DNA from 2 places in the Blautia sp. OM06-15AC genome. Region 2 is predicted to be linked to the other one. Evidence: riboswitches for the same ligand, from Rfam matches in the RefSeq annotation. Region 2 holds a riboswitch; the other holds the start of a gene.
What was found. A riboswitch is a leader RNA that binds a small molecule or an ion and turns the genes downstream of it on or off. The one in region 2 is predicted to bind thiamine pyrophosphate.

Region 1 (4,476 bases), on a different contig from region 2:
ACGTCATCCAGGTTCGGAAGAGCCAGATGCTCTGCCGGCGTTACGTAGCACAGGAAAGCAGCGCCGTTCATAGCGGCAATTGCGCCTCCGATGGCAGCAGTGATGTGGTCATAGCCCGGTGCAATATCGGTCACAAGAGGTCCGAGGACATAGAACGGAGCGCCCATGCAGATGGTCTGCTGTACTTTCATGTTGGCCGCAATCTGATCCATCGGAACGTGGCCCGGTCCCTCAACCATAACCTGAACGTCTTTTTCCCAGGCACGTTTGGTGAGTTCGCCGAGGCGCACCAGCTCCTCAATTTGGCAGACATCCGTTGCGTCGGCAAGGCAGCCAGGACGGCAGGCGTCGCCGAGAGAAATGGTCACATCGTATTCACGGCAGATATCGAGAATCTCATCGTAATACTCGTAGAACGGATTCTCCTCGCCGGTCATGCACATCCAGGCGAACACGAGGGAGCCGCCGCGGGAAACGATATTCATTTTCCGTTTGTGTTTGCGGATCTGATCGATGGTTTTTCTGGTGATGCCGCAGTGCAGGGTGACGAAATCGACACCGTCCTCGGCATGGAGGCGGATGACGTCAATAAAATCTTTGGCGGTCAGCGTATCCAGGTCTCTCTGGTAATGGATCACACTGTCATATACCGGCACGGTGCCGATCATGGCCGGACATTCGGAGGTCAGTTTCCGCCGGAACGGCTGCGTATTGCCGTGGCTCGACAGGTCCATGATGGCTTCTGCGCCCATATTGACCGCGGAGAGTACCTTCTGCATCTCCACATCGTAATCTTTACAGTCTTTCGAAACACCGAGATTTACATTGATTTTCGTGCGCAGCATCGAGCCGATGCCCTCCGGGTCGATGCAGGTGTGCAGCTTATTGGCCGGAATGGCAACCTTTCCGCTGGCAACGAGCGGCATCAGGTCTTTCACGGCCATATACTCTTTTTCTGCGACTTTTTTCAGCTCCGGTGTTACAATGCCGCGGCGTGCGGCGTCCATCTGTGTTGCGTAATTGCGTTCCATCTGTTGTTCTCCTTTATTTTCAAAATCAGATCCGGTAAGCGTGGTTCAGCGGTCCCGAGCCGTGGCCGAGATCCATCATGCTCGCGAGTGCGCCCGAAATATACTCTTTTGCGGCGGAAATGGCATCCGGAAGGGAAAGCCCCTTTGCGAGCCCCGATGCGATGGCGCTGGAGAGTGTACAGCCGGTGCCGTGTGTGTTCGGATTGTCGATGCGTTTTCCGGTGAACCAGGTAAATGTGCCGTCGTGATATAAAAGATCGTTGGCATCATTGATACTGTGGCCGCCCTTTAACAGAACGGCACAGCCGCAGGAATCCCCGATCTCTTTTGCGGCGCGTTCCATATCGCTTTCCGACTGGATTTTGATGCCGGAGAGAACTTCTCCCTCTGGGATATTCGGTGTGATGACTTCGGCCAGAGGAAAGAGCAGTTTTTTCATCAGGTCAGGCACGCCGCCCGAAGCGAGCGCGGAGCCGCTTGTAGCGACGAGGACCGGGTCCACAACGATGTGTTTGGCCTGGTAGAAGCGAAGCCGTTCGGAGATGACTTCGATCAGTGCCGGGGAGGATACCATACCGATTTTGACGGCGTCCGGGAAGATGTCCGTAAAGACGGCGTCAAGCTGTGCGGCCAGAAACTCCGGTGTTACATCGAAAATACCGGAAACGCCGGTGGTGTTCTGGGCGGTGAGTGCGGTAATTGCCGACATGGCGTAAACTCCGTTTGTGATCATGGTTTTGATGTCTGCCTGAATGCCGGCGCCTCCGCTGGAATCACTTCCCGCGATTGTTAATGCTGTTTTCATGTTTTTCGCGTCCATGAGAATTACTCCTTTGCATTACTTTTCTTTTTGGACAGGCGACAAAGAAAGTGGTGCCCCCAGTCTGCCGCCTGGTGTGAGGATGAATGGTTACGTAAAATTATTTGTTTTCCAGCATGCGCAGAGTCTGTTCTTTCAGATCCTTCGTTGCGGAAACAATGTCTTTCTGTGCAAAAATGGCACTGATGACGGCGATGCCGCAGATGCCGCTGCCGGAAAGCTCCGTCACGTTATCGCGTGTGATGCCGCCGATGGCGATGACAGGGATTTTAACGGCATTGCAGATAGCAGTCAGCGTTTCGTGGCTGACATCCTCCGCATCCGCCTTGGAACCGGTGTGGAAGACCGCGCCGACGCCGAGGTAATCTGCCCCGCGCTGCTCGGCGAGAATGGCCTGTTCCACGGTCTGCGCCGAAACGCCGATGATCTTGTCCGGGCCAAGCTTAGCACGGACATCGCCGGCCTCCATATCGCTCTGGCCGACATGAACGCCGTCCGCATCCATCTTAGCTGCGATTTCCACGTTATCGTTGATGACGAAAGGAACATGGTATGCGGCACAGAGTTTTTTCAGTTCCAGTGCCTCTTCCATAAAGTGATCCTGGTCAAGATTTTTTTCGCGGAGCTGGATAAACGTTGCGCCGCCCTGCAGAGCCTTTTCCACCTGGCTGTACAGTGTCTCGCCGTTCAGCCAGCTGCGGTCTGTCACAGCATATAAAAGCAGGCCTTTTTTATCGCACTTCATACTTTGCACCTTTCTCCAGCGTCTCGCCGTCCATGTGGTAGATGGCGTCGATGATGCGGTTCCGGTAGGTGGAGTTGCCGTCTTCCGGTTTCATATGGCTCCAGCCGATCTCGCCGGCAAGTCCCATCGCGCAGACAGCGGCAGCAGCGGCTTTTAACGGCTCGTCCGGGTTGGCAACGAGGTAAGCGGTCATCATGCCGGAGAGCTGGCAGCCTGTTCCGGTGATGCTTCCCATCTCGGCGCGTCCGTTGCGGATCACGTAGCAGGTGTCAGCATCGGCAACGAGGTCGATCGCTCCTGTGATGGCGACAACACAGTTGTGGTCTTTCGCAAAGTTTTTTGCAAAAGCAACGGCGCTGTCGAGGTTTTCGTCTGTTACTTTATCGGCAACGTCTGCGTCAACACCCTTTGTCGTTCCGCTTCCAAGTGCCAGTGTTTTGATTTCGGAAATATTTCCGCGGATGACGGTGAACGGGATTTTTTTCATCAGTCCGACTGCGGTCGAAGTACGTAAGTGGCTTGCGCCTGCGCCGACTGGATCGAGCAGGATTTTGTGGCCGAGCGAAGCTGCTTTTGCACCGGCACGGTACATGCCGTCGATGCTCGTTCTGTGCAGCGTTCCAATGTTGATGTTCAGACCGCCGCAGATGGAGGTGATATCCTCGACATCCTCCGGTTCATCGGACATGATCGGGCTTGCGCCGCATGCCAGCAGAATATTGGCGACATCGTTTACTGTAACGTAATTTGTGATGTTGTGTACGAGAGGGGTTGTTTTTCTGACATTGTCAAGACAAGTGCCTAACATAATTTTTTGTTCCTCCTGTGTGAGTATTTTTGCAGAAGCAAATTCCCTTGTGTTACTGGAAGAACCTGTTGATGATGTGTTCATAGAGATTAAAAAAGCAGATATACGTGGAGGTATATCTGCAGAAAATGTGCATATCGTATCTCCCTACGTTGGCATTACCCAAATCAGGTTCAGGGTCTAGGAGATGCATCCTACTCTCAGCCCGCTTCGCACGCGAGCTCCCCTTTGCTTTCTGCAGACAATTATATACGCATAAAAACAATTGTGCAAGAGAAAAACGGAAGATTTTAAAAAAATTCAGAAAAATAAAAAAGACATGCAAAATATTGGAAATGTAATGTTATTTGGGTTGACAGAGAAAATAATATCAGCGTAAAATGAAGTATAAAATATGCGTGGAAGTCATGGACGTGATGATGCCGCCTCCATTCCGATTTTCGCCATGACCGCCAACGCCTTTGTTGAAGACCGGCAGGCCGCAAAAGAGGCCGGCATGAACGTGCATATCGCAAAGCCGATTGATGCGGAAATACTGAAAAAGAAAATTGCAGAGCATTGCAGGTGAAAAGAAGTGCCCCTGCCCGGTATCTGATGTGTGCCGGGCAGGGGCTTTTGATGTGCGAATTTTATTTTTCTTCCTCCGGGTACGTATAGCCCCAGGTTCTGCGGAAGGAGGTCATCAGATCCATGACGTCCTTCGTGTAGTCGAGGTGCATGGCAGATGCATCTCCATTGATGGCGCGTTCCATGTCGGCGAGCTCATAGGCGAGTGCATCGGCGTTGTCACCGGCTTTGATGATTTCGGATTCGCCGGTGGAAGCGTCTGTGATTTTTGCTTCCCAGGCACGCGGGTACTCCATGATCTCGATAAATCCGTTCTCACAGGAAACCATGCCGCGTTTCGGCTGTTTGGAGTGGAGAGAGAGCATCACACTTGCCATCTGTCCTTCCTGATTGGTGAGAAGGAGGCCGGCCTGCTCGTCCACACCGGTCGGAGCGGGCTTTACCTGGGAAAGGAGCTGATCCGGCTTGGAGTCGAAGAACCAGCGGAGGAAGGAGAGTGCGTATA
Region 2 (4,476 bases):
AGGTTGTACAGCTGTTTGATCGGTGCGTTACATGCCAGGAAGTTGGCCGGACGCGGTCCGAAGCTGATGATTTTCAGGTTCTTAACAGCTACAACTGCAGTTGCAACCGGTACGAAATCTTTGATCATGGCTGCTACGTCTTCTGCATCGCCAACCGGGTACTCCGGAATGTATGCGTGCAGGTTGCGCAGTTTCAGGTTGTAGCTTGCATTCAGAACGCCGCAGTATGCATCGCCGCGTCCGCCTACAAGGTCGTCGCCGGTCTCTTCTGCTGCTGCTACTACCATGCAAGGTCCGTCGAAGTATTTTACAAGCAGGGTTTCCTCGGTCTCCGGTCCGAAGTTTCCAAGGTATACAACAAGTGCATCACACTCTGCTTTTTTCAGGTCTTCGAGTGCGTTCATCATGTCGATTTCATTCTCGACGATGATTGGACATTCGTAGATTTCTCCGTCGTATGCTTTTACGACTGCTTTTCTTCTGTTCTCGGAAAGGCTGTTCGGGAAGCAGTCACGGCTTACTGCAACGATACCTAATTTGATTTCCGGTGTATTGTTGATCATTTTTGAAGATCCTCCTTTTTTTGGTTTTCTTGGTTTTTGGTTTCTTTTTATGTTCAGAACTGCTCTTTTGGGGCAGTGTTTCTGATTTCTGGTTTTGTCTCTGGTTTTATTTTACCGAGAGGTTTTCTCCTTTGATGCCTGCTACGCTTCCAGCGATGTTTGCATCCGGGTGGCTTAAGAGCCATTTGTTTCTGGCGAAGAGCAGATCGTCTTCCGGGGTGTGTTTTTCTTCCAGGGTGATGTCGGTATTGGTTCCTTTTGGAAGGACTACGACGCATTTGAAGCCGCTGGCTGCCACGTTGCATGGTGCGTAGTGGAGGGTGGTTGCGTAGACTTCAATGGTGGTTCCGGCCGGGATTAAGAAGGCCTCCATTTTGGATGAGTCGTAGGTGTGGTCTTCGGTGATGTCCTGTTCTTTTCCGAGGATCAGGATCAGGTCGGTTACGGCGATGTTGATTTCGCTGTCGCGGTGGTATTCTACGGCGTTCAGTAAATGGTTGTGGCCGTTGCAGTAGCCGATCTGGATCGGCATGCCGCCGTAGAGGCTGTCGGATACGGACTGGGCGCTTTTGCAGGCTTCGAGGCTTTCAATGGAAGGCTCGTAGACTACGTCGTCGGGACATGGGGTCTCGGACATGGCGGTGATGATGTCGCTGACGTCGAGGTCTTTGATGACTTTGCCGTACTGGCGGAATGCTTCGTCTGTTACTTTCAGAATCTGCATTGTGTTGGTGCTCCTTTCGTACAATTAGTTTAATGATTGAACTAATTGTAATATAGCACTTGTATGTACTTCTTGTCAACATGTATTTGGATGAAAAAACGGGTAGGTTGACAAATAAGGGGGAGGTTGGTATACTTTAATACGTTAAAATAATAAGACGCTAGGGGAGCCTTTGGCTGAGAACGTGGGACAGGGATAAGCTCACGGACCCTCACTACCTGAACGGGATAATTCCTGCGTAGGGAAGCTGGAACGTGGTTTCGGAGGTGATTCGGGACTGTGTTTTTATGTGAGCCCCTCCAAGCGGAATGCGAAGGAGGTTTTTTTATGAGTTTTTTTGTTACTGCTGACGGCGGACTGACGACGGCCGGTTATGTTGGATGCGTGGTGCTGATGGTGGCGCTGGTGGTGATTGCTTCGGTTCTTTCTGCTCAGAAGAGTAAGGGGACGGGAATGGATGCAAGGAAGCTGGCGTTTTGTGCGATGGGGATGGCGCTGGCGTTTGTGACTTCGTATGTGAAAGTGTTTGAGCTGCCGTACGGGGGATCGGTTACGTTGTTTTCGATGCTGTTTATTGTGCTGATTGCGAACTGGTATGGGGCGAAGACGGGTATTCTCGTTGGTTTTGCTTATGGACTGCTGCAGTTTATCCAGGGGCCGTATGTGCTGTCGCTGTTCCAGGTGTGCTGTGATTATGTGTTTGCGTTTGCGGCGCTGGGTGTGGCCGGATTCTTTGGAAAGAAGAAAAACGGGCTGCTGATCGGGTATATTGTAGCTGTGCTGGCGAGGGGATTTTTCCATACGTTAGGCGGGTATCTGTACTGGATGGATTATATGCCGGAGAATTTCCCGCAGTCTTTAAAGGCGCTGTATCCGATTATTTACAACTACAGCTATCTGCTGGCTGAAGGTGTGCTGACGGTGATTCTGATCTCGCTGCCGCCGGTGAAGAAAGCACTGCAGACGGTTGCAAGAACAGCACATGGTGCAAATTAAATAGAATTACGTGAAAAAATCCGGGAACGCATGATTTTGCGTTTCCGGATTTTTTACGTGGATATCAAAATTTACTGAGCACTCTCCTCTGCGGCTGTGTCGGCGGCGGAGCTCATGGGGGTGATGACGATGTTTTCTACGCCGATTCCGGTTTTGCGGGTTACGATGTCTTCGATCTGGGCACGCTGTTCCTCGGTTACTTCTTTCATCGGAACGACGATGTCGGCGGTTTCGCCGGTCAGGTTTACAACGACGTCGGTGAAGCCTTTGGCTTCGAGGAGGAGTTCAGTTGCTGACTCTTTTTCTACGAGTTCCGTCATTTCCACCATGCTCTGGACAGCGCTCTGGCGCTCGGTTTCGGAGAGGTTGGTGTTGTTGATGATTTCATTTAAGGTGTCTTTGTTCTGGGAACGGATCTGTTCGCGGTCGATTCTGGCCTGGGCCATGTATGTAGATGCCCCGGCAAGGACTGCCTCTCCCGGCGTTTCGGTGACGGTCCGCGACGAGTCCCCTGCTGTGCCGGCATCCACCTCGTCGGTGATGTCGGTGTCCAGGCTGGAGATGTCTTTTAAAACGGTGCTGGCATCCGCCGTGGTTCCGTCTGCCTTCTCCTTCGTGGACAGGGTACTGTCAGCATAGTTGATGTATCCGGCGACGGCAATCATGATCGCAAGGGCGGTGATGATGACCTGATTTTTCCGGAATTTTTTCTTTTTCCCGGCCGTCTTTTTCGGCGATGGTGTCTCTGCCATTTTCTCAGGTGCATTCATTTCCTGTTCTAATTTTTCCACGCATTTGACTCCTTTACTTCATTTTGACTACTTTAATCTTATTTGCGCCCACCTGAAATAATGCCATCACGGCCTCCTGAATCTCCTGTATCGTCACCGGGTTTCCCCCGCCTTCTGCGATAACGAGCACGCCGCGCACCGCCGGGTACTCCTCGGAAACCACATACGGTGTCTCGGCTCCGTTCTGTGTCTTTTCATAGACAGTTGCCTCATCCTGCGACGAGGATGTAACGCTTCCGGTCTCCTCTCCCTTCTTGTTTTCCTCCGTTGTGCTCCGCGTTGGGACATCTTTTTCCACAATCTTTTTTCCTGTGGATTCCAGCGTCACCACGACGTGCACTGCGCCCACACCGTCCATCTGGGAAAGTGCGTCACAAAGGCGCTGTTCCATCTCCTCCTGCACCGAAAGTCCCGCATCCCCCGCCGGACGCGCAGCCGTCTCCTGCGGCTGTTCTGTCTCCTCACTGGTCTTTTTTGTTCCCGTCGGCAGCAACAGGACAACGCCGATTGCCGCCAGCAGGAAGTACAGCATCCACTGCTCCTTTTTCTGTTTCCGGAAAAACGCCGCTGCCTTTTCCCTCATAGGCCTATTCCGAAATCTCTACCATAATATGCGCCGGATCGGTTCCGTAGACCTCACTTAAAACACTTTTGATCTCTGTCAGCTTTTCATCGAGCATTTCCCGCTGTTTTTTCTGTTCTTCGCGGTAAATGCTCGTCTGCCGCATCGGCGCTTCAATGCGGATCTCTTTTGCCTCACCGGTGTTTCCCGGCTCCAGCGTTACCGAAACGGCTGCCCCCGGAATGCCGCTCTCTGACAGATACATCCGGATCTGGCGCTCCGTCTCTTTTTCCCAGGCGCCCACGTAATACTGTTTTTCAAAGCTTTCTGCACGAATCTGTACATTTTCCATTGCTGCTGCCTCCTCTTCCAGCGTCAGACGGTCGAGCGTCTGCGCCATTTTCTGCTCCAAACCTCCCGCTTTTAGCACGGGCTGAAAAAAAATCAGTACCATCACAATTCCAAGAAAAAACTGAACCGGCTTCTTGTCCTCCTTCTCCGGGATCAGGTTCAGCACAGTTGTCATAAAAATCAGAAAAATTGAAATATTCTTAAGCCACTGCAGAATCTCTTCTACCATGCCGCCTCCCGCCGCTGCCTGCCCAACTACATGCTAGAGCATGTCTGAAAAATCATTTCCGCAATCTGCAAGCCCCAGTTTGCGAAAAGCCTTTTTCAGACACGCTCTAGGAAAAAGTTCCCGCCAGGATTGCAATCGTCAGCAGAAACAGGACTTCTACGGTCAGAAGGAGACGCAGAAGCATCGCATATCCTTTTCCTGCCGCCGCAAGACATCCCGCGATCCGCTTGTCCGAGACGGGCTGCGCCGCCGCGGCGAGA

Region 1: it holds a riboswitch for thiamine pyrophosphate, as region 2 does, so the genes downstream of both, thiM (hydroxyethylthiazole kinase) here and DXB83_RS14590 (energy-coupled thiamine transporter ThiT) in region 2, are expected to answer to the same signal.

The regions. Positions count from the first base shown of each region.
Region 1 covers NZ_QULD01000001.1:155,093-159,568, forward strand. Annotated here, with positions in the region: gene thiC (phosphomethylpyrimidine synthase ThiC) at 1-1,031, opposite strand, end outside; gene thiD (bifunctional hydroxymethylpyrimidine kinase/phosphomethylpyrimidine kinase) at 1,057-1,836, opposite strand; gene thiE (thiamine phosphate synthase) at 1,952-2,596, opposite strand; gene thiM (hydroxyethylthiazole kinase) at 2,583-3,404, opposite strand; TPP riboswitch at 3,531-3,642, opposite strand; partial or broken gene DXB83_RS00765 (response regulator) at 3,817-3,972, shown strand; gene DXB83_RS00770 (Gfo/Idh/MocA family protein) at 4,034-4,476, opposite strand, start outside.
Region 2 covers NZ_QULD01000014.1:38,051-42,526, forward strand. Annotated here, with positions in the region: gene DXB83_RS14580 (L-fucose/L-arabinose isomerase family protein) at 1-560, opposite strand, end outside; gene DXB83_RS14585 (DUF4867 family protein) at 670-1,287, opposite strand; TPP riboswitch at 1,440-1,549, shown strand; gene DXB83_RS14590 (energy-coupled thiamine transporter ThiT) at 1,615-2,283, shown strand; gene DXB83_RS14595 (SpoIIIAH-like family protein) at 2,355-3,074, opposite strand; gene DXB83_RS14600 (hypothetical protein) at 3,088-3,657, opposite strand; gene DXB83_RS14605 (stage III sporulation protein AF) at 3,662-4,216, opposite strand; partial or broken gene DXB83_RS17420 (DUF6783 domain-containing protein) at 4,243-4,299, opposite strand; gene DXB83_RS14610 (stage III sporulation protein AE) at 4,323-4,476, opposite strand, start outside.